One region of the Undibacterium sp. Ji42W genome, then DNA from elsewhere that is predicted to be linked to it. Evidence: riboswitches for the same ligand, from Rfam matches in the RefSeq annotation. Region 1 holds a riboswitch; the other holds the start of a gene.
What was found. Region 1 has a riboswitch for cobalamin ahead of ACO0LG_RS17585 (CoA-acylating methylmalonate-semialdehyde dehydrogenase). Riboswitches for the same ligand answer to the same signal wherever they lie in the genome.
Positions count from the first base shown of each region.

Region 2: linked by a shared signal. The riboswitch ahead of ACO0LG_RS21105 (TonB-dependent receptor domain-containing protein) and the one ahead of ACO0LG_RS17585 (CoA-acylating methylmalonate-semialdehyde dehydrogenase) in region 1 are both predicted to bind cobalamin.

Region 1 is NZ_JBMPOV010000007.1:343,750-360,078, forward strand. It holds gene ACO0LG_RS17570 (enoyl-CoA hydratase/isomerase family protein) at 1-795, opposite strand, end outside; gene ACO0LG_RS17575 (enoyl-CoA hydratase) at 792-1,592, opposite strand; gene ACO0LG_RS17580 (acyl-CoA dehydrogenase family protein) at 1,589-2,749, opposite strand; gene ACO0LG_RS17585 (CoA-acylating methylmalonate-semialdehyde dehydrogenase) at 2,996-4,507, opposite strand; gene ACO0LG_RS17590 (hypothetical protein) at 4,555-4,689, shown strand; cobalamin riboswitch at 4,793-4,975, opposite strand; gene ACO0LG_RS17595 (hypothetical protein) at 5,296-5,541, shown strand; gene ACO0LG_RS17600 (hypothetical protein) at 5,892-6,749, shown strand; gene metE (5-methyltetrahydropteroyltriglutamate--homocysteine S-methyltransferase) at 6,818-9,115, opposite strand; gene ACO0LG_RS17610 (LysR substrate-binding domain-containing protein) at 9,206-10,129, shown strand; gene ACO0LG_RS17615 (DUF2325 domain-containing protein) at 10,274-11,497, opposite strand; gene ACO0LG_RS17620 (hypothetical protein) at 11,558-11,830, opposite strand; gene ACO0LG_RS17625 (ChaN family lipoprotein) at 11,862-12,722, opposite strand; gene ACO0LG_RS17630 (ATP-binding cassette domain-containing protein) at 12,715-13,560, opposite strand; gene ACO0LG_RS17635 (FecCD family ABC transporter permease) at 13,584-14,681, opposite strand; gene ACO0LG_RS17640 (heme/hemin ABC transporter substrate-binding protein) at 14,678-15,613, opposite strand; gene ACO0LG_RS17645 (hemin-degrading factor) at 15,601-16,329, opposite strand, start outside.
Region 2 is NZ_JBMPOV010000010.1:32,394-48,722, reverse strand. It holds gene ACO0LG_RS21175 (SNF2-related protein) at 1-224, opposite strand, end outside; gene tkt (transketolase) at 407-2,410, shown strand; gene ACO0LG_RS21165 (GNAT family N-acetyltransferase) at 2,429-3,028, shown strand; gene gap (type I glyceraldehyde-3-phosphate dehydrogenase) at 3,267-4,280, shown strand; gene lepB (signal peptidase I) at 4,416-5,096, shown strand; gene ACO0LG_RS21150 (BON domain-containing protein) at 5,237-5,704, shown strand; gene ACO0LG_RS21145 (cache domain-containing protein) at 5,870-6,331, shown strand; gene ACO0LG_RS21140 (M57 family metalloprotease) at 6,707-8,239, shown strand; gene ACO0LG_RS21135 (IclR family transcriptional regulator) at 8,295-9,074, opposite strand; gene ACO0LG_RS21130 (diacylglycerol kinase) at 9,327-9,725, shown strand; gene cobT (nicotinate-nucleotide--dimethylbenzimidazole phosphoribosyltransferase) at 9,735-10,772, shown strand; gene ACO0LG_RS21120 (adenosylcobinamide-GDP ribazoletransferase) at 10,909-11,676, shown strand; gene ACO0LG_RS21115 (histidine phosphatase family protein) at 11,678-12,226, shown strand; gene ACO0LG_RS21110 (PilZ domain-containing protein) at 12,282-12,626, shown strand; cobalamin riboswitch at 12,732-12,997, shown strand; gene ACO0LG_RS21105 (TonB-dependent receptor domain-containing protein) at 13,175-15,037, shown strand; gene ACO0LG_RS21100 (FecCD family ABC transporter permease) at 15,221-16,231, shown strand; gene ACO0LG_RS21095 (ABC transporter ATP-binding protein) at 16,231-16,329, shown strand, end outside.

The DNA of each region.
Region 1 (16,329 bases):
GCTGCACAGTTGATTGATGAGGTCAAAATGTTGGCGCAATGGACCTGTGCTGCTCAAGCTGCCAGCACTGCGCTGTTGCTCATGCAGGATATGGCTCAGGCGCAGGTGATTACTCAGCTCATTGTGTTCTGCCTGCTTGCTCCATTCACAGGCTTGCAGGCGGGCCAGTAGTTCTGCCTTGCTCTCGTGCGGCAATTGCAGGTCGGCCAGTTTCACAAATACGGCGTCGCTGGCAGTGATATTCGCACCCGTCAACGCCAGGAACAAACCCAGCTTGCCCGGCATGCGGTTGAGGAACCAGGTGCCGCCTACGTCCGGGAACAGGCCTATCGCAATTTCTGGCATGGCGAGGCGGGATTTTTCTGTGACAACGCGGTGGCTGGCGCCAGCCATCAAACCTATGCCGCCGCCCATGACGATGCCGTGGCCCCAGCATAAGATGGGTTTGCGGTAAGTATGGATTTGATAGTCGAGACGGTATTCCTGTTCAAAAAAGTCCAGGGCGTAGGCATTGCCCAGCAAGTCATCTTTTTTATCCGATGCATGATGCTCGCGCATGCTGGCGTACAGGTTTTGCAAGTCGCCGCCTGCGCAAAATGCTTTTTCGCCAGCGGCCTGCAAGACCACCATGGCGATGGTGTCATCTTCATCCCAGGCTTGCAATTGCTTGCCCAGTAATTGCACCATCTCTTTGGACAGGGCATTCAGGGTTTTTTCTGAATTGAGGGTGGCCACGCCCAGTTGCATGCCATTGGCGGCAGGCAGGGTGTGGAACAGGACAGGGGCGTCGTTCATGCATTCCTCCATACGGGAGGGCGTTTTTCCAGAAAGGCAGTGACGCCTTCTTTTTGATCGGCGGTATCAAACAAGGCCAGGAAGGCTTCGCGTTCTTGTGGCAACACGGTATTCATGGGTTGCTGGCGTGCGCCTTGTATCAGTTGCTTGCATGCCTTGACGCTACTCGGGCTTTGCTTGCCTACCTGTTTGGCCAGGGCCAGGGCATGTTCGAGTGCGCCGCCAGTGGCGACGACTTCTTCGACCAGGCCTATGCGCAGGGCAGTGGCAGCATCGACACGGTCACCGCACAAGATCAGGCGCTTGGCCCAGCCTTCACCGACCAGCCATGCAAGATTTTGCGTGCCGCCAGCGCAGGGCAGCAAGCCGACTGCGGCTTCTGGCAAGGCCATTTGCGCCTGGGTTTCGGCAATACGCAAATCGCAAGCCAGTGCGCACTCCAGACCACCGCCCATGGCGTAGCCATTGATGGCAGCGATGGAAACACCACGGAAGCGGCTCAGGGTTTCAAATGCTTCACCAAAACGGTGTGCCATGTCCAGTGCCACGGCCTTGTCGCCATCGGCAAACAGTTTCAAATCTGCGCCTGCTGAAAAGAATTTCTGGCCTGAGCCCGTGATGACGAGGCTATAGATATCTGCATCGGCATTGAGGTCATTGACGAGTTGCGTCAATGCCTGCAAACCCGCAGCCGTCCAGGTATTGGCGGGCGGGTTGACCAGGGTGACCAGGGCAGTGTGGCCTATGATTTCGCATTGCAGATTGGTGTAGTTACTATAATTTTTGTGGTGGCTCATAAAAATTCCTCGCTTGCGGGTTGGTTTAGCATGTGACGGGCGACGATGACGCGCATGATTTCATTCGTGCCTTCGAGTATCTGGTGCACCCTGACATCGCGCAGGAAACGCTCCAGGGGGTATTCGCGTATATAGCCGTAACCACCGTGGATTTGCAGAGCTTCATTGCAGACGGCAAAGCCGGTGTCGGTTGCCAGACGCTTGGCCATGGCGCAATACACCGAGGCATTGTCGGCCTTGCTGTCGAGCTTGCTAGCTGCCAGTCTGACCATCTGGCGGGCTGCGACCAGCTCGGTTTGCATGTCGGCCAGCTTAAATTGCAGTACCTGAAAATCAGATAGTTTTTTCTGAAACTGCATGCGTTCATTCATATACGCTTGCGCGCTATTGAGGGCCGATTGCGCTGCACCGATGGAGCAGGTGGCGATGTTGATGCGGCCACCATCCAGACCACGCATGGCAATACGAAAGCCTGCGCCTTCTTCACCCAGCAGGTGGCTGCGCGGTATGCGTACCTGGTCAAAATTGACAGTGCGGGTGGGCTGGCTGTTCCAACCCATCTTGTCTTCTTTCTTTCCATAGCTGATACCGGGCAAATCTGCAGGAACCGTAAAGGCAGAGATGCCGCCAGCACCATCGCCACCCGTGCGCGCCATGACGACCAGCATATTGGTGGCACCCGCGCCAGAGATAAAGGCTTTGCTGCCATTGAGGACATAGCTGTCACCATCGAGGCGGGCGCTGGTGCGTAGTGATGCTGCGTCAGAACCTGAGCCAGCTTCGGTCAGGCAATAGGAGGCCAGTTTCTTGCCTGCGGCCAGCCTGGGTACCCATTCCTGCTGCACTTCCGGCGTGCCCCAGGTGGCAATCATCCAGCTTGCCATGTTGTGTATCGTGATGTAAGCCGTGGTTGAAGGGCAGGCTCGTGCCAGCTCTTCAAAAATGATGGCTGCATCCAGCCGCGTCAGGCCCAGCCCGCCCAGTTCTTCTGGCACATATAGCCCGCAAAATCCCAGCTCCCCGGCATGGGCGATGACGTCCAGCGGGAAGTGGGAAGTGGCATCCCAATGCGCGGCTTGCGCCGCCATTTCATGGGCCGCGAAGCTGCGGGCAGATTGCTGGTAGGCGCGCTGGTCTTCACTAAGATCGAAGTCCATATTATCCTAGCCCCGGTAGTTGACCGCTATTGGCAGTCAATAGATGAAGTAGTGTATTAACCATTGTTCGCTTTCAATAAGGTGTGACATGCTGAGAGCGCTACAAGTGCAATTGCACACTTTTCCAGCTCCCTGCCGTTGTTGTTCCTCCTAGCAGACGCTAGTCTGCGTCGTCGTCACGCCTAGCCAGGAAACTGGAAAAATGCACACTTGCACTTGTCCAACCACCGTGACTAGGATGTCCGCTTACTTGAGCGAGATGGTCGTATTCACCTTGCCAGCGCTGACGCTGTCATCAAACCAGCGGGCCGTGATGGTCTTGGTCTGGGTGTAGAACTGGATGACCTGTTTGCCATACGGCCCCAGATCACCGAGCTTGGATGCCCGCGAACCGGTAAATGAAAACAGCGGCACAGGCACAGGGATAGGCACGTTGATGCCGATCTGGCCTACATCGATATCTTCTTCAAAAGTGCGTGCGGCAGCGCCAGACTGGGTGAACAGCGCTGTGCCGTTGCCATTAGGATTGGCGTTGATAATGGCGATGGCCTCTGCCAGGGTATCTGCCTGCATGATGCACAGCACAGGGCCAAAGATTTCTTCTTCATACACGCGCATGCCGGGCTTGACACCGGTGAATACCGTAGGGCCAACGAAGTTGCCATGCTCATAACCAGGCACTTGTGGCGCGCGGCCATCCAGCACCAGTGTCGCTCCTTCAGCAATACCCTGGGCGATCAGGCTTTCTACCCTTTCTTTGGCGGTGCAGGAAATGACCGGGCCTATATCGGTATTGGCTTCTGCGCCCGCATTGATCTTGAGACTGCGTGCGCGATCCAGCAAGTCTGGCACCCATTGATTGGCTTCACCAACCAGAATTACTACGGACAGTGCCATGCAGCGCTGGCCAGCCGCACCAAAGGCAGCGCCTGCGAGATTGTTCAGGGTTTGTTCTTTATTCGCATCTGGCAGGACGATGGCGTGGTTCTTGGCACCCATCATGCATTGCGCACGTTTGCCCGCCAGTGTCGCACGGTTATACACATGCGTGCCTACGCGGGTAGATCCTACGAAGGACACGGCCTTGATATCAGGGTGGTCGCAAATCGCATTGACGATGTCTTCACCACCATGCACCACATTCAGCACGCCAGGTGGTACACCAGCCTGCATGGCCAGCTCCGCCAGGCGCATGGTGACCATGGGATCTTGCTCGGATGGCTTCAGGATGAAAGTATTGCCGCAGGCAATCGCCATCGGGAACATCCACAGCGGTATCATGGCCGGGAAGTTGAAAGGGGTAATGCCAGCGCACACGCCCAGCGGCTGGTTCAGGGTATAGGTATCGACGCCGCTGGCAACGTTGTTGGCGATTTCGCCCATTTGCAGGTTGCCGATATTGGCCGCATGCTCAACCACTTCCAAACCACGGAAGATATCGCCTTCAGCATCGGCCAGGGTCTTGCCCTGTTCGGCTGTCAGCAATGCGGCCAGCTCGGCCATGTTTTCACGTATCAGTTGTTGATATTTCAAAAAGATGCGGGCGCGTGTGCCTATTGCCGTCTTGCGCCAGGTCTTGAAAGCGGCCTTGGCAGCATCGACTGCGGCCTGCATTTCATCTGGCGTGGTGAATGGTACATGGGCCAGCACCTGTTGCGTGGCCGGGTTGATCACATTGCGCCATTGCGTGGATTTGGAGTCTATCAGTTCGCCGTTGATGAGCAGTTTGACGTTGGGAACCTGGGTAAGAGTTGCCATGATGCTTTCCTGAACCTTCCTGATTGCGCACGGATTCACGGCGGGCTATGCCCGCAACAAGAGCCGCACTGATGCCTGAAAACAGGATGACCACCGCATGCAGAAAACCTGCCGCAGCAACCATCCTGACCATGGACATGCACCGTGTGGATGCACACCCGCCACGCACCTTCCGTACGTGACCAGACCTTGGGAAAAAACAGTGAAAGAACAGCATTGAAGACAAGCACCCGCTCGCCATCAGGCGTGCCATGCCATATCCCAAACACCGCCTTCCGCAATGTTTTTCTCAGCGATCAACAGGCCGGTATCCGGGCTTGCAAGTCTTGTTACATCGCCTTCCCAGTCATGCATGACCAGTGGCGTGGATGATGTAACCGCACTTGCTTACCGTTGCGGAGGCAGCAGGGGCTTGAAACCTGCTTACGATCTTACTGCGCGAGCGCAACTTGTAGCGATGCGGGGTTCATGCGCTGCTCAAAATGCTCATGTACTTAAGTACATTCCGCTTTTTGCGCTGCGTTTTTGTTACCCTTACTCCGCTGACGCCTGCTCGCTACAGATCGTAAACACGTTTTTAGGTCTTGATAGCTACTGTCACTTGCTAGTGACAGCGATCAGGACGACCACTTTCCCGTTTAACACAACCCAAGAGATTGGGCTATGCACCTGTTATTTTTAGAATAGCACAAGAATTGACGTTAACGTAAACGTTAATTGGTGAAAAAAATTCAAGGTGAAGTTAAAATGGGTTTTGTTATTTTGATATTGACCACTTGGAGGCCTCAATGAAGCTGTTTGTTATTTGTGCCTTGTTGTCATGGACGCTGGTATCTGAAGCTTGGGAAGCTTCAGGTGAAACGGTGTCTGAAAATGCTTCAGAAAATGACCTCATTTTTGTTGGTCAAATAAATGGAAAGTCCATTGATGATTTTCTTGAGAAGAACAAAGATACCCCGGCGAAAAGCATGATCATTTTTTCGACTGGTGGAGAAGTTTTTTTTTGCTTTGAAATTAGCGCACTGGGTTCGTGAGCATAGCCTGGATTTAAGAGTCCGGACCCTGTGCATGTCTGCATGTGCAAACTATGTCTTTCCCGCTACAAACAGAAAAATTATTGAGCGCGGAGCACTGGTAATCTGGCATGGAGGCATAATCGCATTGAAGCAGAGCATTTTACTGAGTACTTTAAATAAACAATCAATACAAACCACGAATTTTTAGATACAGCCAAGCTATGCTGCCTATCTGGCTGATGTTGAACTTTTGTTGTCTTGCCCGCCTCATGTGACAACGTTGACGCCGATGTGGGTGAAGTATCCTAGATTTTGATGAGAGTGTAAAACATAGCTCATAACTCATCATTTAAATCTGCCGCTTTAAGATGAAATATTTTTTATCCTGGGGTGACTTATTTAAATGCCAAACAAATTTATTCACGAAAAACTTATTTGAATTCATGTACTTAAAATTATATAAGCAGTTCGCAGTCTTGCTGACAATGACAGCATTATCAATGAGTGCAATGGCTGGTGAATCTAAACCTGAAAAAAACAGGACGCCTGCGAAATTCTATTTTTTAGGCAATGTTGGTCTTTATTTGGGTGTCATTGATGAAACGGTCAATGACTTTATTTCTGCTGCGGCGGACAAAAAAGTAGAACGTTTGGTCATTACTTCCCAGGGAGGAGATGCGCACTTCGGCATTGTTTTTGGCCATTGGGTATACGATAATCAGATTGAGGTCGAAGTGCCTAGTTTGTGTATGTCTTCATGCGCAAACTATGTATTTACAGCTGCAAAAAGAAAAACAATCCGGCCTTCTGCATTGGTTATCTGGCATGGTAGTGCTGAACAATGGAATATCCGGGAAATAAATAAAAAGTATGAGGACTATCTGGCACTTTATTTGACTGGGAAAGCGTCCGCGGACCAAATGACGTATTTGGACAGTGATAAATTACGCTATGAGGGTTCCAATCAATTATTGTCGGAACAGCGGCAGTTTTTTAAAAAAATAAATGTGAATGAGTATGTAACCAGACTCGGACACGAACCTGTTTTTTACGACCGGGTGTGGGTTGCAACAGTTGGTGTAATGAATAAAATGAATATTCAGAATATCACTGTACCAGAAGGATATGCGAATATTGATTACTTGCAAAAACATCACCCTGATCGAATGGACCGTCTGGTGTCATTTGGGTTGGACGCTCAGGGAGAAATAAAAAAACTGGATTAGCTGAAACTGAATTTCTTTTGTGAGTTCGAAGCGGTGTCAGGTAGTCACTGACTGACACCGCTTTAATTTTAACAGCAGTCCTGATGCTCCTCATCATCCACCGCCACAGTCGCCCGCAACAACTTGGCTGCTTGTACCATGTTTTCCAGCGCTGCAATTGTCTCTGGCCAGTCGCGGGTTTTGAGGCCGCAGTCTGGGTTGACCCAGAGACGGGCGTCGGGGAGTACGCTGCGGGCTTTTTGTAGCAGCCTTTGCATTTCGCTGACCTTGGGCACGCGTGGTGAATGGATGTCGTAGACGCCGGGGCCGATGTCATTGGGGTAGGCGAATTCGCCGAATCCATCCAGCAATTCCATGTCCGAGCGCGAGGTTTCTATGGTGATGACGTCAGCATCCATGGCGGCTATCCAGGGCAGGATGTCGTTGAATTCTGAATAGCACATGTGGGTATGGATTTGCGTGTCATCCCTGACGACGGCAGAACTCAGCTTGAACGCACGCACAGCCCAGTCGAGATAGGCGGACCAGTCTTGCTGTTTCAGCGGCAGGCCTTCGCGGAAGGCGGGTTCGTCTATCTGTATCATGCCTATGCCGGCTTTTTCGAGATCGGCAACTTCTTCACGCAGGGCCAGAGCGATTTGCAGGGCAGTGGTGGAGCGTGGCTGGTCGTCGCGCACGAAAGACCATTGCAGCATGGTGACGGGGCCGGTGAGCATGCCTTTCATGGGTTTGCTGGTGAGACTCTGGGCATATTCACTCCAGCTGACTGTCATGGCTTCTGGCCTGTATACATCGCCATAGATGAAGGGCGGTTTGACGCAGCGTGAACCATAGCTTTGTACCCAGCCGTTCAGGGTGAAGCCATAGCCCCAGAGTTGCTCGCCAAAGTATTCAACCATGTCATTGCGTTCTGGCTCACCGTGGACCAGTACGTCGATGTCGAGTTTTTCTTGTTGCTCAACGACGAGGCGGATTTCTGCGCGCATGGCTTCGAGGTATTCGAGGTGCGACAAGTCTCCACGCTTATAGGTGGCGCGGGCCTGGCGTATGGTTTTGGTTTGCGGGAAGGAGCCTATACTGGTCGTGGGAAACAGGGGCAGGGCAAAGCGTTGCTGTTGCTGGCCTATGCGCCGCTTGAATGCATTGTGGCGTGTCACATCCTGCTCGGTGATCGCAGCCAGGCGTTTTTGCACGATGGGGTTGTGGATGCGGACTGATTTGCGGCGGCTGGCGATGGACTGGTCAGCGGCCTTAAACTGATGTGCGACTTTATCTGCATTGCCATTCAGTGCTTGTTTCAGGGCGACGACTTCATCGAGTTTTTGTGTGGCAAAGGCGAGCCAGCTCAGGGTTTCTGCATCGAGTGCGGTTTCTGTTGCGAGGTCGACAGGGACGTGCAATAAGGAACAGCTTGGAGCCAGCCACAGGTTGTCGCCGAGTTGTGCGTGGACTGCATGCAAGTCGGCCAGCAAGCTGCTCAGGTCGGCACGCCAGATATTGCGGCCATCAATGACACCGGCAGACAAGACGCGGCCTTGCGGCCAGTTAACCAGCAGGGTGGTCAATTGTTGTGGTGCGCGTACCAGATCCAGGTGCAGGCCAGCGATGGGCAGGGCATGCAGCAGGGCAGCCCGCTCTTGTACTGATTCAAAAAAAGTGGACAACAAAACCTTGGGTGTGTTTTGCGCCAGGGCATTGTAGGACAATATAAAGGCATCAAGCCAGATGCTGTCGAGGTCCAGGGCCAGGATAGGCTCATCGATTTGCACCCATTCCACGCCTTGCTCTTGCAGGCGCGCCAGCAGGCGCTGGTAGGCGGGGATGATTTTGGGCAGCAAGTCCAGTTTATGTGTCAGGCCACTTTTGATTTTGCCGAGGTAGAGCAAAGTCAATGGACCAATCAGGGTGGCTTTGACTGCATGGGCAAGGGACTGGGCTTGTGCCAGTTCTTCAAACAGCCAGTCTGTGCCGCCATCAAAGCTGGTGTCTACTGTCCATTCTGGTACGAGATAGTGGTAATTGGTGTCAAACCACTTGGTCATTTCCATCGCAAAATGCTGGGGGTTGCCACGGGCGGCGACGTAATAGTCTGCCAGCGTCAATTGTTTGGCATCAAAGCCAAAGCGGCGGGGCAGGGCACCCAGCAGGGCCAGGGTGTTCAAGACCTGGTCATACCAGGCAAAGTCGCCAACGCTGACCAAATCCAGGCCTGCCTGCTTTTGCAAACCCCAATGGCGGGCGCGCAGGTCGCTACCGGTTTCGCGTAAGGTGGCTTCGGTGATGTCACCGCGCCAGAAGGATTCTTGGGCGAATTTCAATTCTCTTTGGGCGCCAATGCGGGGGAAACCTAAGCTGTGTGCAGTCATTTCTATTCTCCAATCATATTAATCTTATGATGGGTTAGAATTGATTATGATTCAAACGACATATTTTAAGAATTAACTTGAATTTCATTCATAATGCAATCGATACTAGAGCTCCGCCACCTGAAAACCCTGCATGCCCTGCGTGAATCCGGCAATTTATTGCGGGCTGCGGTCTTGCTGAATGTCACCCAGTCTGCCCTGTCGCACCAGATCAAGTTGCTCGAGGAGCATCATGGCGTGCCGCTATTTGAGCGCAAGACGACGCCCATACGCTTCACGCCTGCCGGTGAGCGCCTGCTGCAACTGGCGGACAGTGTCTTGCCGCAAGTCGCCAATTGTGAGCGCGACCTGGCGCGTCTGGCACAGGGTGTGGCGGGGCAATTGCGCATCGCTGTAGAATGCCACACCTGCTTTGACTGGCTCATGCCTGCCATGGATTTGTTCCGCCAGCGTTGGCCTGAGGTGGAACTGGATATCGTCTCCGGTTTCCAGGCTGACCCTGTGGGGCTGTTGTATAGCCACAAGGCAGACGTCGCCATCGTGTCCGAAATGGATGCCGATGAAAGTGTAGCCTACCATCCTCTGTTCCGTTTCGAGATTGTCGCTTTGATTGCCAAGGACCATACGCTGGCCAAGCGTGATTATTTGGTGGCGCAAGACTTTGCGACTGATACCCTGATCACCTATCCTGTACCTGATGAAATGCTGGACGTGGTGCGCCAAGTCTTGAAGCCCGCTGGTATAGACACCACACGCCGCACGACCGAGCTGACAGTCGCCATGCTGCAACTGGTCGCCAGCAAGCGCGGCATTGCTACCTTGCCGGTGTGGGCAGCACAAAATTATGTGAACCGCGATTATGTGCTGCCCAAACGTATTACTAAAGATGGGCTGACTGGCAGGCTGTATGCAGCCTGCCTGCCGGATTTGTCTTCCAAGGCGTATCTCAGTGATTTTGTGACGACGATACGGGAGAGTAGTTATTTGAATTTGCAGAGTATAGAGTTGATTTGAGTGCATTGCTGATAGGCAGGTCTAGCTATTCGTAGGAGTGGCTTTAGCCGCTAGCACTTTGCTGCATGGGACGTGTGTGGTGCTGGCCATTGCTGTATTTTCTGTTCACGGCTGAAGCCGCTCCTACAGAGGATTTTGCTGGTTTTATTGACTGGCCATTTCTGTACTTGCTGCTTCATCTTCCGAGAATTTTTCCAGCCCGCGTGCCAGTGATGAGACGCTGGGATTTTCTACGAAGACGCAGCGCTTGCCGGTGCGTTTGCAGAAATCCTTGACGCGCCAGTAGGCGGTGTGGCTGATGCAGCCGGTCTGGCAGATGACGAGGTCGGCGGCGGCCAGGCTGGCGTCAAGCAGGCTCTGGTTGTCTTCGAGGCCACCGTCATGGTGGGCGAAGCGGCCGCCTATGCGTTCTATGAGGTTGCGGTAAGTGGGCACATTGCCGCTGCGGCCGCCTACGCACAAGACTGTTTTTTGCTTCAGGTGCAGGGTGATGGGATAGATTTTTTCTTCTGGTTGTTGCCTGCTTTGTTCTGCTGCCTGCTCTTGTATGTCGGCGGCGGCTTTGCTGGCTTCTGCGAGTTTTTGTTTTAGCTCGCGTACCTGGTTTTCTGTTTCGGTTTGGCGTTCAGCCATTTGCTCGATTTTCTTGAGCAGGCGCTGGCGGGTTTCCAGTTCGGGGATTTCTACTTTTAGTGCGGCGATGTTGCAACTGAGGAAATGGATGCTGCTGTCCTTGCCTATGCTTTCTGCGCGCAGTTGTATCAACTGGGTATTTTGTTTTTCTATCTCGCGGGTTTTCTCTGCCAGGGCGCGGTTATGTCTTTCCTGAACACGACTGAGTTCGCGGGTCAGCAATTTGTTTTGTTCAACCAGGGCATTGAAGCGGGCGATATCTATGCGTACGCTGGCACCGGCCTGGTGCTGCAGCATGTGCATGTCACGGCATAAACCGTCTTGCAAATCGGCGTCGCAACGCGGGTGTGTCAGTGCGGCCCAAAAGGCACCCGCTACATCACCTTTGTCGATGGCGGCCAGCCACAGGCGGGTGACGGCTTCCACTGTCTTTGCCGCGCGGAATTCCTGTATGGTGCGGGCATAGCGCTGTTCCAATTCTTGCTGTATGGCTTCTGACAGGCGGTTGCGGCAGCCACACTCAGCAATCGCGCCAACATGGATTTCATAGTCTTCGGCTATGGCCTGACCATTCATGGCCTTATTGACGATGCGCCGCAAGGTTGTCAGTGGTATGCAGACACCGACGACGGGGCAATGGCATTCATGCGTCAAATCCCAAATGCGGCGACGGCGTGAACCTGCCGGTGTGGTTTCTGGTGTTAATGCAATACTATGTTTGTCATGTTCACACATACGGTACTCCTCTTGATACTTCTGACCAGTGATGTTGCATAAACTTACTTGATGATTTGCTTAGTGCATTTTTTTACCCGGTGCTATTTCAAAGCCGGTGACGTGAGGTGCTTCCGGGGTTTTTGGCAGGCGCGCATCATAGCTTTCTATGTTCAACTGCGCTTCTGCCAGCATGTAGGCGAGGACGCGGAAAGCCTCGACATCAAAGCGCAGGGACACATGGTTCAACGACAGGTGGACTACCCCGCATTCAGGGCAGATCATGACTTCGCCGACTTTGCTTGAGGCCAGACCGAGATGCTGGCAAGCGTTGGCTGATGGCTGATGTTTCATGTGTTCCTCTGCGCTAGGCTTAAGTTGGATCTTAGTTGGACTTTTTAGGTGCCTGAACACTCAGGCATGGATCGGGGCGGGTATGTGTCTTGACGACATGGCTGACGTCATAGATGGACGCAGTGGATGTAGTGGATACGCTTCCTGATTTACTGTCATCTGTTTCTACATAACCATGGATTTGCAGGCTGGCTTGCTTGCTGGCGGGCAGCCATACCGGCACACCGAGGTCGCGTCTGACGTGGCCATTGCCAGCCAGCAGGACGACGCCGCGGTCGGCGTTTTCAGTGACGATTTTGGCCATGACGACATCACGCGCAACTTGTGCCCTGACCATGCTGGGGACGATATTGTCTGGCATCTTGCCGCAATGACCGCTTTCCATGGCAGCACGCTGGCCATCGACTACCACACTCGGTAAAGGCTGGTCGAGCTTGTAGCTGGTAATGGTGTTCTTGTCGAGCACGGCAGCATAGCCTTCACGCATGACGCGGGCAGCATCGCTGCGGGACAGGTTGGCGGCCAACAGCGGCAGTTTGTAATCGATGGCGAGTTGTATGACGGGGCGATAATGCGGCCATTCCCAGCGCTTGTTGCCGACCTTGCTGATGATGCAGTCTGCATCGCTACAATTTGCATGTGCCTGGGTGAGTTCGGTCTGGTTTTCACGATCGAACTGTTCCATGGCGATGGCCGGGCGCCAGCCTGCAATGACCAGTTTTTGCAGATCGGCATAGCGGTGTGCATGTCCTTCAGGGTTGTCGTGGACTTCGCCCAATAACAATATCTTGCTGCCGCTGACGGGTTTGTCAACCTGGGTTGCGCATGCTGATAAAAGGCTGGCTGCGACCAAAGCAGCGAGTGCGGTTGTGAATAAGTTTAATTTACGCATTGCTACATTTATCCATTTTTTCGTATACGCTTTTCCTGGCGCGGGATGAGGCGCGCAAGGGAGTGACCAGCAAATCACCTTCTTCATTGTGCATGCAGGTCAGGGCGATATCGTATAAGTCTTCCAGCGCCGGTACTGCTTCGCGGTTGCTGGCAATGTCAGCGACGAGCTGGCCATTCTTGACGAATAGCAGACGTTCGAATGCCTGCATAGCATGGTTGATGTCATGCAGGATGGCGACGATGGCATGCTGGCGTTCTGTCGCATATTCTTCGAGGCTGGCGAGCAGGTCAAATTGCAGGCCGGGGTCGAGTGCAGCCAGAGGTTCGTCGACGAGTATCAGGCCATCGCGCTGGTCCCACAGTTGGGCAAAGATGCGCGCCAGTTGTATGCGCGCCTGTTCGCCGCCAGAGAGGCTGTCAAAGCGGCGGCCCAGCAAATGGGCTGCATGGGCCATGGCAGCTGCTTGCCTGACGATGTTGGACAGTTCAGGGTCATGCGCACGGCTGACGCGGCCCAGGCTGATGACGAGATCAGTTTCCAGGCCAAACGCCACGTCACTGTTTTGCGGCAGGACGGCACGCAGGCGGCTGAGTTCCTTCAAGGACCAGCTTGTCAGCGGGCGTGACTGGAAAGCGATGTTGCCGCTGCTGGTTTTCAATTCACGGGACAGCAGTTTCAGCAGCGTGGATTTGCCTGCGCCGCTGGGGCCGAGGATGGCGATTTTTTCTGCCTTGCCTATAGCCAGGTTAAAAGGCCCAAAGTCTTTCTTGCCCAGCCTGGCGCAGGCGGCGTCTAACTGGAGCAAACCCTGTTGTGGGGCGGTTTTCATTAACATGATGCGATTCTCAACCATGTGATTCAGGCTAAACGACCACGCGCGTTACGCAGCAGGATCAGGAAGAAAGGGCTGCCCAGCAGGGCAGTGAAAATGCCCACCGGTACTTCAGCCGGGATGGCGATGCAGCGTGCCACAGTGTCAGCTACGAGTAAGAGCAAACCACCCATGAGCATGGAGCGTGGTATCACCTGTCTTTGATCTGGCCCACCCATGGTGCGCACCAGATGCGGGGCGACCAGGCTGATGAAGCCGATCATGCCGCACCAGGCTACTGCAAACCCGGTCAGTACCGCGACCAGCACAATGACCTGGGTACGCAAACGGTGTACATCGATGCCGACATGGGCAGCCGCAGCTTCACCCAGGGCCAGGGCATTCATGGCACTGATCATGCGCCTGACCCACCACCAGGCTGGCAACAGTAGCATCAACAGCAAGCCAGTAGCCAGCCAGCTTGCGCCTGCCAGGGAACCCAGGGTCCAGAAACTCAGGTTGCGCAATTGTTCGTCTGTTGCCAGGTAAGTACACAGACCCAGCACGGCGGCACTCAGGGCATTGAGGGCAATGCCTGTCAGCAGCAGGCCGACGATGGAGCCAGGTGAAATCCAGCGGGCGACACGATCGAGTGCAAAACACACCAGTAGAGCACCGCTGAACGCAGTGACAGGCAAGATCCACATCCGCCAGGACATGGGAATAGGCAAATGCATGCCCGACAGGACAACGATACTCAAACCCGCAGCCGCAGCCGCACCGGCAGTAATGCCGAGCAAATTGGGATCTGCCAGTGGGTTGCGGAACAGGCCTTGTGTCAATGCACCTGACATGCCGAGTGCTGCACCCACCAGCAAGGCAAACAGGGCGCGTGGCAGGCGGATATTCCACAAGACATAGCTGCTACCTGTCAGCGTCTGGTCGTCGCTGAAATCAAGCAGGGTTAGCCAATCTTGCAATGTGACAGGCACGGCACCGAATTGCACACTCAGCAGCAAAGCGGCAAGCAGGGATGTACCCAGCACCAGCAGCAGGCCAGGCTTGCCGCCTTGAAAAAGCTTTGCCTGCAAACCTTGGTGTAAACCTTTTCGCAATTCACCAGACACGTCTACTGAGGCTTTCATGCCTGCATGGCCTTGATGATGGCGCTGTCCAGCTGGCTGATTGCAGATGGCAGACGTGGCCCAAAGCCCAGCATGAGCATGGCTTCTTGTGACAGCACGCGGCGCTTGCGGCCTGCCGGTGTTTGTTCCACACCCGGCAATTTCAACACAGACCCTATGCCGCCCGAGGCTTTCAGGCCTTGGTCAGTCACGAGAATGATGTCGGGCTGGGCAGCGATCATGGCTTCTGGCGTCAGAGGTTTGTAGCCGCTGAAACTATTGCCGCCATTAGCCGCAGCCAGGGCATTGCTGGCACCTGCATATTCGAGTACGGCATGCGCTGCGGTTTCACGACCTGCCACCATGATCTGGTTAGGTGCATGGGCGAGGATGAACACGGCTTTGGGGCCTTTGCCCTTGCGCTGTTCTATCGGTGAGCGTACCCTGGTCCATTCTTGCTGCAGGCTTTGCATCAGGGTAGCTGCCTGGGCTTGTGTGCCAGTCAGTTCACCAATCTGCTTGATGCGGTCGAGCACGCCTTCAAACTTGTGATGCGCTGGCAAGACAGCCAGTGGGATGCCGGACGATGTCAACTGGCGTATCACGGCAGGCGGGCCTGCATCTTCGCTGGCGATGATCTGGGTAGGGGCCAGGGCCAGTACACCTTCTGCCGATAGAGCGCGGGCATAACCGACGTTAGGCAGTTTTTGCACGCTCTCAGGGAAGTTGGAAGTGGTATCAACGGCGACCAGGTCATTGCTGGCATTGAGGGCGAAGATGATCTCGGTGATTGCTCCGCCTACGCTGATGATGCGTTGCTTGCCTTTGCTGTTTGCAGCACGGGCAAAGGGGGGTAGCAGGCTGGAGGAAGCCAAACCCGCTAACCCCGTCAGTTGTATCAAAACCTGCCTGCGCAGGCGATTGTGCTGAGTTTGCGGATTCAGGCTGCGCATGTCTGGCTTTCTGACAAGAGGTTGTCGATCAGCGCACGCCATTCGCACAATTCTGGCTTACCGGGTTTGCGTTCACCAAAGAACATGGCGATTGTTTCACCATCCGCGTCAAATAATTCCAGTGAAGTGACCAGGCCATCCGTAGTTGGTTTTTTGACGACCCAGGCGCTGGCAATATGGTCTTCACGCAGATGCAGGTTGAAGCGTGGGTCGAGTACATTTACCCATGGGCCCATTTTGGCAATCTTGCTGACCGGGCCGGAGTGGATTTGTATCATGCCGGCATTGCCGGTAAAGACCATGATGGGCACTGCTTCGGCAGCGGCTGCCTGCAACAGATCTTCGCAACTGCTTACATCAATCTGCTGGACGAACTGTGCATCAGCCAGGCGCAGGGCCTGGGTACGTGTTACGGCAAATTTTTTCATGAGGCCAAAGAACTCATGGGTATCACGCAACGAAGCCCAGGCCTGGCGGAAGCCGGTGACATCAATATCCTTGTCAGCCAGTTCCAGCAGTTTTTCTGCCACGTCTTTTGTTTGTATACCGGGTTGCTGTTCAACAGCAGCAAAGCTGGCGACCAGGGCTTCATACGCTTCTACATTGCTTTGTGGCTTGATGAAGATCTTGTGGATGGCAGTGCCGGTGGCATCATAGAATTGCAGGCTTTTTTGCTCGCTGCGCTCTTCGCCGCTTCCTGTTTGCTCAATGACGGC
Region 2 (16,329 bases), on a different contig from region 1:
GAGCCATTCACGGCTTCCAGTTTGCCGTTTTTAAACACCAACTCTATCTCTTGCGCATAAATGTTGCGGCCACTGCCCTGGACTTCGCTCTCAACAAAGTCATTGTCAAAACTCCAGCCCCTAACCTTGTTTTCTGTTGCATAACTGATACCGCGTATGAACACCCCGTGAGGAAATTGCCGTGCAAGATCGTCGAGGGAGAAGTGACGTTTTTTTGATGACATGCGTAAGCTTTATAAGTAAACCCGGTAATTTTACAGTTTAAAAGAGCAAGTTTGCGCTTGCGAAGCGTCGCAATTGTAGTATGGACCTCATGCTCTGGTAAAATATCGGGTTTTCGCGGGGATAATTTCGCGTCCCCAGCTCGCAACACTGACCAGTTTTCTCAAGACAAACTTCTGACACCATGATTTCATCTCTTCAGCCAGCAACACTTACCAAGATGGCCAATGCAATTCGTGCCTTGTCCATGGATGCCGTACAAAAAGCCAATTCCGGTCACCCGGGCGCGCCTATGGGCATGGCCGATATCGCTGTTGCTTTGTGGAAAGGCCATTATCGCCACAATCCGGCTAATCCAAAATGGATAAACCGCGATCGCTTTGTGTTGTCGAATGGTCACGGTTCGATGTTGCATTATTCGTTGCTGCATCTGACAGGCTATGACCTATCTATGGATGAGATCAAGAATTTCCGTCAACTGCATTCCAAGACTGCCGGTCACCCTGAAGTGCATATTACGCCAGGTGTGGAAACGACTACTGGCCCACTGGGCCAGGGCATTACCAATGCCGTTGGTATGGCGCTGGCTGAAAAACTGCTGGCAGCCGAATTCAATCAGGGCGACCTGAAAGTGGTCGACCATTACACCTACGCCTTCATGGGCGACGGCTGCCTGATGGAAGGCATTTCGCATGAAGCCTGTTCACTGGCTGGCACGCTGCAACTCAATAAACTGATCGCTTTCTGGGATGACAATGGCATCTCTATCGACGGTCACGTCGAAGGCTGGTTCACAGACAATACGCCAAAACGCTTTGAAGCCTATGGCTGGAATGTAATTCCCGCAATTGATGGTCATAATGCTGAAGCAGTGTTCAATGCCATCACAGCAGCCAAAACATCCGACAAGCCTACCCTGATCTGCTGCAAAACCGTGATTGGCAAGGGCTCTCCAAATATGGAAGGCACGCACAATGTGCACGGTGCTGCATTGGGCGACAAGGAAATTGCCGCAGTACGTGCCAACATCGGTTGGGAATACCCGCCATTTGAAGTCCCCGCTGACGTTTATGCTGCCTGGGATGCCAAAGCAACTGGCGCTAAAGCCGAAGCCGAATGGAATGCACAATTTGCAGCCTACACAGCCCAGTTCCCACAAAAAGCGGCTGAACTGACACGCCGCATGAATGGCGACTTGCCAGCCAACTTCGATGAAGTGGTGGCGAATGCGATTACATCCTGCGTAGAGAAAAAAGAAAACATCGCAACCCGCAAAGCCAGCCAGAATGCGATCCAGGCATTTGCGCCATCGTTGCCAGAATTCCTCGGTGGTTCTGCCGATTTGACAGGTTCCAACCTGACCAACTGGAAAGAAAGTATCGCTGTCCGTGGCAACCAGGCTGGTAATCATATCAACTATGGCGTGCGTGAATTTGGTATGAGCGCAATGATGAATGGTATCGCCCTGCATGGCGGTTATATACCGTTTGGCGCAACCTTCCTGACTTTCTCTGATTACAGCCGCAATGCCATCCGCATGGCTGCGTTGATGAAAATCCGTACCTTGTTTGTATTCACCCATGACTCTATCGGTTTGGGTGAAGATGGTCCTACCCATCAATCCGTAGAACATGTTTCCAGCATGCGCCTGATCCCTAACCTGGATAACTGGCGTCCATGCGACACGGTGGAATCTGCCGCTGCCTGGGCGCACGCTGTCAAACGCAATGACGGTCCATCGACCCTGATTTTCTCTCGTCAAAACCTGCCTTATCAAGAGCGCAGCGCCCAGCAAATCGCAGATATTCAACGCGGTGGCTATGTCCTGCAAGACGTGGCTGATGCCAAGGCTGTATTGATCGCCACTGGTTCTGAAATTGAACTGGCTGTCAAATCTGCGGTTGAACTGGCACAGCAAGGTATTGCTGTACGCGTAGTGTCCATGCCTTGTACTGACGTATTTGATCGTCAGGATGCAACTTATAAAGCAGCAGTATTGGGCAAGGGCTTGCCACGTATTGCCATCGAAGCCGGTGTGACTGACTTCTGGTATAAGTATGTTGGTTTGGAAGGCGCAGTGGTCGGTATTGATACTTTCGGTGAGTCAGCACCGGCTAGCGTCCTGTTCAAATACTTTGGCTTCACTGTCGACAATGTCGTTGCCAAAGTAAAAGCGACACTGGCTTAAACAAGCAGGAAGACGGAATTGACAGACATTACTGTGAGCAGCATCAAAGAGGTCAGCCTGCGTCGTGCTACCGTAGACGATGCAGAGGCGATTGCTGCTGTGCGTGTGGAAAGCTGGCAAGCGACTTACCGTGGCATGATCCCGGATCATTATCTGGATGAAATGCGTGTAGAAGACAGCATGCTGCAATGGCGGCAAATCCTGCAAGCCATGTCGCAGGCAGAAGACCGCATCTGTGTGTATGTGGCTGAGAGCGAAGGCCATATCATCGGCTTTGCATCCGGTATGATGCTGCCTGAAACCAAGTTGGGCATGCAGGCCGAGCTGACCGCTGTATATCTGCGACCTGCCTGGCAACGTTCTGGCATAGGTCGCCGCATGCTGCACAAAGTAGCTCGTACCTTGCAGGCGCAAGGCGCAGAGAGTTTGTTGGTGTGGGTCATATCCGGCAACGACATCGCCCGCAATTTTTACGAGGAACTGGGCGGCGCGCTGTTGATAGAACAGGCATTTAGCTGGGATGGCATGGATTTGATGGAAGTGAGTTACGGCTGGCGCGATTTGTCGGTGCTGATGGCATCCGTCAACGCCATGCGTACGCCTTTGTCTTTGCATTAGACGTATTTTGAAGACCGAAAAACTCACCACTGAGACACGGAGACACAGAGAAAGGCAAGAGAAAAGCTGATGAATAATAATTCACCTAAGCAAAATAGCTTTTGCCGTTCTCTTGCAGTCCTCTGTGTCTCTGTGTCTCTGTGTCTCTGTGCCTCTGTGCCTCTGTGCCTCTGTGTTGAGAGGTCTTAAAGTTTCACCTATTGTATTTATTGTTGTTTAGTCCTTTGGAGATAGAACCATGACGATTCGCGTCGCAATCAACGGCTATGGCCGTATCGGCCGCAACATCCTTCGCGCTCATTACGAAGGTGGCAAGTTCAAGAACGAGATCCAGATCGTTGCGATCAATGACCTCGGCAATGCAGAATCCAATGCCCACCTGACCCGTTACGACACAGCCCACGGCAAGTTCCCAGGCACAGTCACGGTCGAAGGAGATACCATGATCGTCAATGGCGACAAGATCAAGGTATTTGCAGAGCGTAATCCCGCCAATATCCCTTGGGGTGAATTGAATGTCGACGTCGTGCTGGAATGCACGGGCTTCTTCACAACAAAAGAAAAAGCTTCTGCCCATCTGGCTGGTGGCGCGAAAAAAGTCATCATCTCTGCCCCAGGAGGCAAAGATGTCGATGCAACTATCGTCTACGGTGTCAACCATGGTGTGTTGAAAGCCACTGATACCGTCATTTCCAATGCATCCTGCACAACCAACTGCCTGGCACCTTTGGCCAAGCCTTTGAATGATGCTATTGGTATCGTCAATGGTTTGATGACGACTATCCATGCCTACACCAATGACCAGGTATTGACTGACGTGATGCATGAAGACTTGCGTCGTGCCCGTTCTGCCACGATGAGCATGATCCCAACCAAAACTGGCGCAGCAGCTGCCGTTGGCCTGGTATTGCCAGAGCTGAATGGCAAGCTCGACGGTTACGCCATGCGCGTACCCACCATCAATGTGTCCGTCGTTGACCTGACTTTCGTTGCTGCCCGTGATACGTCTGTGGCAGAAATCAACCAGATCCTGAAAGCAGCATCTGAAGGCGCCCTGAAAGGCATTCTGGATTACAACACTGCACCATTGGTATCGGTTGATTTCAACCACAATCCAGCTTCCAGTACTTATGATGAAACACTGACAAAAGTATCTGGCCGTCTGGTTAAAGTATCCAGCTGGTATGATAATGAATGGGGCTTCTCCAACCGTATGCTGGACACCACTGTTGCACTGATGCATGCAAAATAATCTGCTTAATCTGTTGTTCAGATAGTTTTTGCAACATGCTTAAAAATACCCCGAACTTTTGGGGTATTTTTTTGTCTATGCAGGGCAAGGGTAATTTATTAGTTTATATTTTTTGCTTTGTCATTGGAGATTGCTGTGAAGCTCAAGAAACTGTTAGCTGACAATAAAGGTTTCATCGTACTCATGCTGGGTATGGTCTTTGTGCGAAGTGCACTGGCTGATTACTATCTCGTGCCGACCAGTTCCATGTATCCAACCCTGCTAGAAGGGGACCGTGTCATCTGTGACCGTTTGGCTTATGACGTCAAGTTGCCGTTTACTGATGTTGTCCTCAAGCATGTGGCTGACCCTCAACGTGGTGATGTGGTCACCTTTACTTCGCCAGCAGATGGTGTGCGCCTCATCAAACGTCTGGTTGCCGTGCCTGGTGATGTGGTGGAAATGCGCGAAGAAAAGCTGTTCATCAATGGTGTCGCCGCCAGCTATGAAGCTCTGGAGCCCCGTAGTGATGACCATCTGACGCCCAAACGCGAATACAAAGGTCAGCAACTGGTTTACAAAGAACGCCTGGGTAGCCTGCAACATGACATGATCGTCATGCCAGAGCGTGAAGCGCTGCGCTCTTTCCCGCCCGTCAAAGTTCCTGAGGGTGAATATATGATGCTGGGGGATAACCGCGACAATAGCCAGGATTCCCGCTACATAGGCCTGGTCAAGCGTGAGCTTATTACTGGTCAGGTAAAACGCCTGATGTACTCACTGAATGGCGACCAGTACTATTCGCCACGTTTTGATCGCTTTGGGGCGAAAATCTAACGACTCCCTTGTTTTAGTCAGAAAGCCAGTACCAGCAGGTGCTGGCTTTTTTATGAAACAAGCATGTTGATTGAAAGATGGTTAATATGTAATTTCTTGTTTTTACCAGTTTGCAGCGCATACAGCTTACGGGGGTTTGCATGCCGCTAAAAGAATTTACCTGCCATCTGTTTTTTGCGTCAGTACTTATTGTTGGTGCTGCCACCGTTGCCGCTGAAGAGCCTCGCAGCAATTACTTCAACGACCCCTTCCTCAAAGTGACTCATGCCATCAGCGATTGTGCAGTGCCTGAAGGCCCTTTGCTGACTGCGGCGCAGGCCAGGTCCGAGGCACATTCCAGAATAGAGCGCGGCACTAGCTGCTACCAGTCAGGTCAGTGCCGCCTGCCAAACTCCTACCTGTACGATCAGGAAATCATTCCCCGGGTAAAACGCGCCATAGAAGCAGATGGGCGTTTTGTTGAGACAAGCATCTGGATAGAAGGCCAGCGCCGGTTCGTCACTCTGAAAGGCTGCGTGCAAACGGTGGGGCAGGCAAAAGAGCTGGAAAAACTGGTAAGGCGTCTGGATGATGTGGAGGGTGTTGTTAATTTGCTCAACTACAAATAAATTCTTGCACTATGCTATAGATGGAGTAATTGCAAAGAAAGGCAAATTTATTGCACTGCACAGTGACTATTGCTGGACTGTAAAGCACAAGTCATGAATGATTGGTTCTGCAAAGCAATAAACACATATGCTGGCTAAAAGGCTGGCTACACCAAGGAGGAAGTCATGAAATTAATGAGCAAACTGTTTTTGTTGGCAGTAATGGGTTTCTTTATGTCATCGTCAGCAATGGCAAGAGAAGAGCGCGGCACAACTGCCCAAGCTCAGGCCATGGTTAAAAAAGGAATCGCCCACATCAAGAAAAATGGCAAGGAAAAAGCCTTTGCAGATTTCAATGATGCATCCAACAAGGATTTTCATGACCGTGATCTGTACTTGTTTGTGTATGACATGAATGGTATGAATTTGTCGCATGGCGCAAATCCAAAAATGATAGGCAAGAATTTGATCGACTTGAAAGTTGAAGGCAAGCCCATCATCAAAGATATGATCACCGTGCTTAAAACCAAGAACGATGGCTGGATAGATTATCAATGGCCAAATCCTGTGACCAAGGCTCTGGAAACCAAGTCCAGTTATTTTGAAAAAATTGATGACTACTTTGTTGGTGCGGGTGCTTATAAATAAATCTTGCTAACATCAATATTCAACAAAAAATGCCCTTGTTTCCAAGGGCATTTTTTTTGCGGCAAGCGCAAGCATTGCGGAAATTCAAGTTTTTATATTCCGAATCTGCTTGCCCGAAATCATTCTTGCATTCATCTCGCACCCGTCTCGCATTCATCTCGCATCCACCGATCAAGAGCGCGCCATGGCACTACAAATCCCGTAACACACTTTAACTATTGATCCCTGGGTTTGTATCGGATTCACGACAAGCGTGCTTATTTTGTGGCGTAGAATAATTTATCCCCCTTGGTATCCGCTTCGCTGTTTGTGCTGTTGTGTCACGTCAATTTTCCTGATATTTCACTTGATCTTACTTATTGAAGAGGTGAAGTCATGCCAGACAAGACCGTTATTGCCAAGCCGTTTTCGGGCGACTACAGAATAGATGTACTGATTGATGATATCAATTACCGCTGGAACGCGGGCAAGGCTTTGGGTACGCCGGTAGAAATAAGCTACAGCTTCATTAAAGCACCAGCCTCTTATGCTTCCGACTCAGATAAAAATGGGTTCAAAGCGTTTACAGCTGAGCAAATGGCCGCAGCCAGGGCGATCTTCACCGAAATCTCCCAAGTGTTGAATGTGACATTCAAGGAAGTTGCTGACACCGATATTCAGTCCGGCATCCGGTTGGCAAACAATATCCAGGAAAAAAGCGCAGGTTACGCCAAACTACCTGTGCCAACGGCAGACGGTACCGCATTTTCTGCTGGCAGCGGCGATTTGTTCATGGCAACCACGTATATGAATGTGAGCTATGAAAAGGGGAGCGAGGCCTACAAGATACTGATACATGAGATAGGACATGCACTGGGGCTTAACCACCCCGGCAACTACAATGCAGGCGAACCGCCGAGTGCAGAGGCAGGCAATTATCTGGCGACCTCGGAGGACAGCAGCTGGATTTCTGTCATGTCTTATAATGCCATTGCGCAAAACCAGCAGGGCGAATTTTTTGCCACTTACGACATGCTGGCTTTGAAGTATTTGTATGGCACCAAGGCCTATCACACGGGTGATGACATCTATGCCTATAGCGATGTCGATGGCCGTACGCTAAAAATCATCAACGATACAGGTGGTGTTGACACCATAGACGTATCCAAGGTCAGCGCTGGTGTGACGATCAACCTGACGCCGGGTTCTTTGAACTCTGTAGGCCGCATTGCGAATGGCGACGCAGCCATCAATAATTTGTCCATCGCCTTTGATGCAACAATAGAAAATATCATAGGCACAGCCTTTAATGACAAGCTGACAGGCAATGCCACCAGTAATCTGTTCCGCGGCGGTGGCGGTGATGATGTGATTGATGGTGGCGCGGGTATGGACACCGCGCTATACTCAGGCCTGAGGTCGGCTTTTACGGTCACGGGTAGCGGTAGCGGTTTCAGTGTAGCCAAGCCCAATTCACAGGGCATGGACACACTCAGCAATGTGGAGCGACTCAAATTTGCAGACCTGTCTGTCGCGCTGGACATCGACGGCATAGCAGGACAGGCATACCGTATCTACCAGGCTGCTTTTGGCCGCACGCCAGACCTGGCGGGCCTTGGTTACTGGATCAAGGATATGGACAAGGGTTCCAGCCTGACAACGGTGGCGGCAGGATTCATGCAGTCAAAAGAATTCCAGACCCTGTACGGTGCAAATCCTTCGGTAGATACTTTCCTGACGACCTTGTACAAGAATATTTTAGGGCGCATCCCTGATCAGGCTGGCTATGATTATTGGAAAAATGAATTAACGACCAATAAGATCAGTTTTGCCGGGACTCTGGCCAGCTTTACCGAAGGGCAGGAAAACAAGGTCAAGGTCATCGGCGTCATCCAGAATGGGATCGACTATATCGAATATGTTGGCTAAGGCAAAAACACATGAAGAGCCAGTTGGTTGTAAAGACTTGATATGTCAGACTGGCTCACCTGCCTACGACATAGCCCAGTGTCAATGAAATCTGTCTTGCTGTTTCAGTCAGATTGCTCAGCCACTCTTCCTGCAGACGATCTGCAGGCGCAGAGATAGACAGGCCAGCAATCATTTTGCAGCTGTCGTCATGGATGCCTGCCGCCATGCAGCGCACGCCCAGTTCCAGTTCTTCATTGTCTCTGGCATAGCCGTTTTCACGCACAGCCGCCAATTCTTTTTCCAGTTTGGCGAGATCAGTAATCGAATTTTTATTATGACCAGCCAGGCCGGTGCGGGTCGCATAGGCGCGTATCGCCTTCGGTTCATCAAGGGACAAGAAGAGTTTGCCTGTTGAAGTCAGATGCAGCGGGGCGCGGCCACCGATTGCCCGCACCACCTGCATGCCTGAGCGCTCGGAGAAAGCCCGGTCTATATAGACAATTTCATCACCTTGGCGTACAGAGAGATTGATAGTCTGGTTGGTCTGGCGGTGCAGGGCACGCATGAATTCCAGCGCAGCCTCACGTACATTCAAGCGGCTTTTGACGATATTGCCCAGTTCCAGCAGGCGCATCCCCAGGCGATAAGAACCAGTGTCTGCCCTGTCTACAAAACGGGTAAGCACCATATCATTGAGAATGCGGTGGGCAGTGGAGGGGTGCAAGCCTGTGACGATAGCCAGCTCTTTGAGGCTGACCGGGTCCTGGTAACGCGACAGGGCGTCCAGCAAGGACACCATGCGTTCTATGACCTGTATGGACGTTTTATCAGAGGCGGGCGTATCGTTTTTCATATTATGGTTGGTGCGCTGCAATATATAAGTTATACCACAATGTGAAATGCGCGTCACGGCTTCGTCGCCAAAATACAAAATATCCAGCAAGATAGGGTATGGAGCGCGCTTTTGGCGCGCAAGAAATTGATTTGCAATAAGTAAATCTGCTTGTTACCGACTTAGAGTCCTGTAAAATTCGCCACCTGAGTGGAGACTAGCTACCTGGTCTTCATCTGCAATACTATTCAAGTGTGGGTTTAAGGAATAAAAATGTCTGAAAAAGAACAAGCTGTCAGCGAATTTAAAAGCAAAAGTGGTCTGCGCCGTATATTTTCGGCCATCCTTTATTCCATAGATGGCTTACGTTCCGCCTGGAAAAACGAACATGCCTTCCGTCAGGAGTTGGTACTGGTCGTTACTGGCGCCATCATCGCTCTGGCTTTGCCAGTATCGGCTTTTGAAAAGCTGATGATGATCGTGGTATTGGTACTGATCCTGATTGTAGAGTTGATCAATTCAGCGATAGAAGCGGTGGTCGACCGCGTCTCGCTGGAACGCCATACCTTGTCCAAGAACGCCAAGGACTTTGGCAGTGCCGCTGTCTTGCTGACAGTGTTGATAGCGCTGGCCACCTGGGTAGTGATTTTGCTTGATCGCTTTTACTATTGATCGTCTGATATGCTCAATCCTAACATTGTTGCAACCGCTAATCCAGCTCTTGAAGCCGAACTCACTTCCGCTATCAACAACAAGACCAAGCCTCTGGGCAGTCTTGGCCGTCTTGAACATTTGGCGGCGCAAATAGGTTTGATACAGCAAAGCACACAGCCGGAGTTGCGTGAGCCTGCCATCATCGTGTTTGCTGGTGATCATGGCGTCGTGGCTGAGGGTATTTCTGCTTTTCCCCAGGACGTGACCTGGCAGATGGTAGAGAATTTCCTGGCGAATGGTGCGGCGATCAATGTCTTTGCAAGGCAGAATGACATCGCTCTGCATGTCGTGGATGCTGGGGTCAATCATGAATTTGGCCCGCGTGAAAAACTGTTGAGCATGAAAGTCGCCAATGGCACACGCAATTTTGCCAAAGAACCGGCAATGACTGCTACTCAATGCCAGGCTGCCATGCAAAATGGTGCTGAACTAGTCGCTGGTTTGTCTGGCAATGTGCTGGGGTTTGGCGAGATGGGTATAGGCAACACCACGGCTGCGGCCGCACTCATGCACAAACTGACGGGTGTTCCTGTTGCGGATTGTGTAGGTGCAGGCACAGGTTTGTCTGCGGAAGGCATACGCCATAAACAGGCTGTCATTGAAGCTGCGGTGGCCTTGCATGCAAATGTAGAAGAGCCTGCAGATTTGCTGGCTACTTTTGGTGGTTTTGAAATCGCGACCATGGTCGGTGCCATGCTGGCCGCGGCAGAGCGCCGCATGGTCTTGCTGATAGATGGCTTTATCGTGACCGGCGCTTTGCTGGTGGCAGCCAGGATACAGCCAGCAATACTCGATTACTGTGTGTTTTCACATCAGTCTGACGAGAGTGGTCATGCCCGTATGTTGCAGGCCTTGCAGGTCAAGCCTGTGCTGCAACTCGACTTGCGCCTCGGCGAGGGTACGGGCGCAGCGCTGGTTTATCCTATGCTGCAAGCTGCGGTCAATTTTCTGAACCAGATGGCGACTTTTGCGTCTGCGCAGGTGAGCGAAAAGAGCGGCGACTAAACAATTCGGGCTTACGAAAAAATGCCCCAACTGCGTTGCAGCTCCTAACCGTACTAAAGTACTGTCTTTGTCGCTGACGCCTTGCTGGGACAATTTTTCGTAAGCCCTAATAACTTTACATATTGCAGGAGCTGGTTTGCATCAACTACGCTTATTCTTCATCGCCCTGCAGTTCTTTACCCGCATCCCCATACCAGCCTGGGTAGGGTTTGAGCCTGACTGGTTGCGCCAGTCTTCACGGTATTTCCCGGCAACAGGCTGGATCGTAGGGGCAGTGTGTGCAAGTGTTTATGCAGCCGCTGCGCAATTGTGGCCACATGCGGTGGCAGTGGTGCTATCTACTATCGCAGGCGTCTTGCTGACAGGCGCTTTTCATGAAGATGGTTTTGCAGATGTCTGCGATGGCTTTGGCGGTGGCATGACGACAGAGCGCGTGTTGGAAATCATGAAGGATTCACGCGTCGGTGCCTATGGTGCCATAGGTATTTTACTGATGCTGGCCCTGAAACTGACTTTGCTCGTCAGTTTGCCTGCCTCGACAGTGGTACCTGCCTTGCTGCTCGCCCACCCCTTCTCGCGGCTGGCTTCATGCAGCCTGATCTGGCTTATGTCCTATGCGCGGCATGAAGGCAAAGCCAAGCCGCTCGCGCAGGAGATGAGTAATGGCGAATTTTTCGTCGCCTGCCTGACTGTGCTTTTGCCTGGCGCAGCGCTGCTGTGTTTCTTTCCTTTTCCATTGTATTCGCTTCTGTTGGCCCTTTGCGTGGTGTTATTGCTGACTTGGCGTATGGCGCGTATGTTCCAGCGCAGGATAGGCGGCTTTACGGGTGATTGTCTGGGGGCTACCCAGCAGGTGGCCGAAGTGGCTGTCTACCTGGGTTTGCTGGCTTTTCAGGTGGCATGAAATGCTCCTGCATTTACTCCGGCACACCAAACCGCGAATAGCAGAAGGTCTGTGCTATGGACAAGCGGATGTCGATGTCTTTGATGCTGACTGTGTTTCACTGGCGCAGAAATTATCCAGTCAGCTGCAAGCAGGTTTGCCCGTATTTTCCAGCCCTTTGCAACGTTGTGCCAAGCTGGCCCGCTTGTTGTACATAGAACCTGTATTTGACGAGCGTTTGCAAGAACTCAATTTCGGTGCGTGGGAAATGCAAGCCTGGGATGCGATTCCAAGAACCGACATAGATGCCTGGGCTGCAGCTCCCGCCAGCTACAAGCCCGGTGGCGTTGAATCTGCCATAGACCTGGCGCAACGTGTAATCAACTGGCTGAATGATATACGTGCACTGAATATACCGGAAGCCATTGTTGTTACCCACGCCGGTGTCATACGCATGTTGTTGGTCTGGCGGGCAGGTATGAGGGCCGAGGAACTGGCAGAGCTGGTCTGTGCACAAAACCGCAGTCTTGCCTTTGGTGAATATCAGGAAACACTGGTATTTCATACTTAATGCAGATAGTATTTACGCAAGACTGACAAGTATCCATGTGCCCCATGGTCATCGCATGATAGAACTCAGGAGATCCCCACGCATTACCGTGACATGGCGCGCAGGTGTCAAATTGCCTGACGGCAAACTGGTTCTCGCCAAGCTGGTCAATATATCGGCCGAGGGTGTGCTGCTGCATACGACAGAAACCCTGATGCCGCAACGCAGTTACCCCATGTTGATAGAAATCCCCGGCATTTTTCAGGAATCACAGATTTACAAAGTCAGTTGCAAAGGCACAGTCAGGCATGCCATCCTCAGTGGCGAGGTCTATCACGTAGGTATACAACTCTCAGAAATGTCTGAATTGCATACTGAACTTGTGACTGCGTGGATATCCAAGACCGCCCATCTGAGTTGAATTCTTGCCCGACTTGCAGCAAATCTGCTTTGTTTTCAATAAGTTAATAAACTGAGCTGCGTCAGTTTTTAAACCTTCCAAACTTGCGGCTACCCCCATCTGTCTATAGAATGGCGGAGTTTTGGTGCTCGCGGATATACTCATATCTGCGGTTAAACGGGAAACACTCAGCTCTTGCTAAAGTGTGCTGCCCCCGCAACGGTGTACAAGTTGCTGCGATTATTTCAATTTTTTGAAATTGTTTGAACTCATTTCACATCATGTGGTTCAAACGCAGCCAGCCATTTTCCAATACCACTGTGCTATGTGCATGGGAAGGTCAGATGGTGATACTTGTCAGCCCGGATACCGGCCAGAATAAGTGAAGCAATACGGACGGGGAACTTTCGTTAAACAGAAACGCATCAATTGCCTTGTTGAGGCAAGGTGAAATCCTGACAGTGCAGGCTGCCTGCGTGGCCCTGTTGCTGACGTCAAATTGTCCTTATTGCTTTGTTCAAAGTAGCCTGCGGGGACGTCGGCCACTTGCTCCATTTTTCTGAAATATCATGACATCTGCATTCAAACCGCTCGCCCTCAGCCTGGCTATTGCCGCTGCATTCCCTTCCACCATCGCTTTTGCGCAAACCGCTGCTGTAGGCACGGCTCCCAGCGTGGTGATTACCGCTGGTCGCCAGACTCAAGCCGCCAAGGACGTGCTGGCTGATAACGTCGTCATCAATGCAGAAGACATCGCCAAATCCGGCGCTGCTTCCGTTGTTGATCTGCTGCAGCAACAGCGCGGCATAGAAATCGCCCGCAACGGTGGCCCTGGCACGACAGCTTCCGTCTTCATGCGCGGTGGTAATAATGCGCAAAACGTGGTGTTGATTGATGGCGTGCGCATCGGTTCATCTACTACTGGTGGCGCTACCTGGTCTTCCATCCCGTTGTCACAGATCGACCGTATCGAAATCGTGTATGGCCCATTGTCTAGTCTGTATGGTGCTGATGCCATGGGTGGCGTTATTCAGATATTCACTAAAAAAGGTACTGGCGCTATCAGTCCTACCGTATCGGCTGGCCTGGGTAGCTACGGCACGCGTAAATTGCAGGCAGGTTTCTTTGGTTCGATAGCCGATAATCTCAGTCTCAGCCTGAATGCCGGCCATGAAGAGAGCGAGGGGTTTTCTGCGACCAAGCCAACAGCGGATTTTGGCTATAACCCTGACAAAGATGGCTACAAACTGGATAGTTTCAATGGCCGTCTGGTGTGGGAACTTAGCAAGGGTTATGAACTCGGCGCGAGTATTTTGCACAGCCGTAATAATGCCCAATATGATTCAGGCTTAAATCGTGAAGACCGTTCAATTTCGACATTGGAAACTATGGCCGTATTTGGTCGTGGCAAGTTTACTGATAATTGGACTGCTTCACTGCAAGTAGCCAAAGCCACCGACAAAGGGGCGACAGAATCTGTTACGAGCACAAAGTATAGCTACAGTCAGATTAGCACTGTCCAGGATAGCCTTAGCTTCCAGAATGATATTCGTATCGGCAAGGACACATTGCAACTCATCGCTGAAACACGGGAAGAAAACGTCGATACACCTACTTTGGCTCTAAATGGCAAGCGGACGACAAACTCCTTTGCTGCATCTTATGTGCTCAAGCAAGACGCTCATCTGGCCAGTGCAAGCATACGCAATGACCGCAGCTCACAATATGGCTCCAATACGACTGGCAGCGTAGCTTACGGTTATCGTTTCACGGATGCCTTGCGCGTTAATGCCAGCTATGGTACCAGCTTCCGCGCACCAACTTTCAATGAACTGTATTACCCTAATTATGGTGTGGCCACCAATAAACCGGAAAAAGCAAAGAATGCAGAAATCGGTGCGTATTTTGAGCAAGGTAATACTCAGTTAAGTGCGGTGTACTATCAAAACAAGGCAACCGATCTGTTGATTTCTGCCGGTTCTATAGATTGTCCTCCTGGTTATACTTTTGGTTGCGCGCGCAACGTCAATAAAGCGACATTGTCTGGTTTGAGTATCGGTGGTAACACTCGTTTTGCTGACTTGACATTGCGTGGTTCCATTGACTTCCAGAATCCTAAAGATGACACGACAGGCAAACGCCTGGCACGTCGCTCCAAACAGCATGGTACTTTTGCCGCAGAATATGCTTTACCAAGCGCAAAAATTGGTGTGGAAACGATCTTCTCTGGAGAGCGTTTTGATGATGCTGCTAACAGCAGAACTCTTGCTTCCTACCAGTTGCTGAACCTGTACGCAACCTATGAAATCGCAAAAAATACAACGGTGCTGGCACGCTGGAATAATGCCCTGAACAAGGACTATGAACTGGCAAAAGGCTATGCGACCGCCGGTTCCAATGTATTTGTTGGCGTGAACTACGGCTTTAAATAAGTCTGGCATTGATGTGAAGTGATGTGGTGAATATTGCTGCATTGCCCATCACATCAGCAAGCTGATAAGCTGATGTGCAGGTCTGGTTTTTAAAAGATGCTGCACATCAAAACCTTTTACCTTTGGACCAGACCAATGATAGCGTCTTTTTTTTCTGCACGACAGCGCAAGCAATCCCCCAGGATGGCAGTCGCTCAACGTGCTGGTCTGGTTCTCCCTATTTTATTGGCCGCCGCCGTAGGTAGCATATTGATTGCCTGCGTTTGCGGTTCAGTATCTCTGAGCTTTGCTGAATTATGGCAAGCCTTGCTGGAATTGCTGCGCGGCCCGCCAACTACCTTGCCCGGCAGCTTGCTGGATTTGCGACTGGGACGTGCGCTGACTGGCTTTGTGACCGGTGCTACGCTAGCGCTTGCCGGCGTCATGATGCAGGCGCTATTGCGCAACCCATTGGCTGACCCTTATGTCCTCGGCATATCCGGTGGCGCATCTGTCGGCGCGCTGGCGACCATCTTGTTTTTCGGTGCATTCTGGCTGGTCGATGTGGCTGCTTTTGCCGGTGCGATTACCGTTGCGCTGTTGTTATTTGGCCTTGCTTACCGCGACTTGCGCGGTGCCGGTAGTGCCGATGGCAGTGCACCTATCCTGTTGCTGACTGGGGTCATCGTCGCTACCGGTTGCGGTGCGATTATCACTCTCATGCTGTCGATTGCGCCAGACAGCCGCTTGCGCGGCATGGTGTTCTGGATGATAGGTGATCTGTCGAATACTCAGTCACGCTACCTGCCCTGGTTGATACTTGGCGCCATCTTGCTGTTCGTCGTGCGCAATGCGCGTTCCATTAATGTCGCAGCCATGTATGCCGACAATGCCAGTACCCTGGGTGTCAATATTGGTCGTCTGCGGCAACTACTGTTTTTATGCTCTGCATTGCTGACCGCGAGTGCGGTCAGCAATGCAGGCAGTATAGGTTTTGTTGGCCTTATCATGCCGCATATCTGCCGCTTTGCCTGGGGGCCGGACCACCGTTTGCTGGCACCTGCTGCAACCCTGGCTGGTGGCTGTTTCCTAGTGCTGGCAGATACAGTGGCCCGTACCGTGGTCGCGCCACAGCAGTTGCCAGTTGGCGTTATTACTGCCCTGGTAGGCGTACCGATGTTCCTGCTGCAATTGCATCAGTTGCGGAGGCGCTGATGGATATCCGCAACCTGAATTTATCGGTAGGCAAGCGTGTACTTGTGCGTGAACTCAACTGGCAAATACAACCAGGTGAATGCTGGTGCATCATAGGC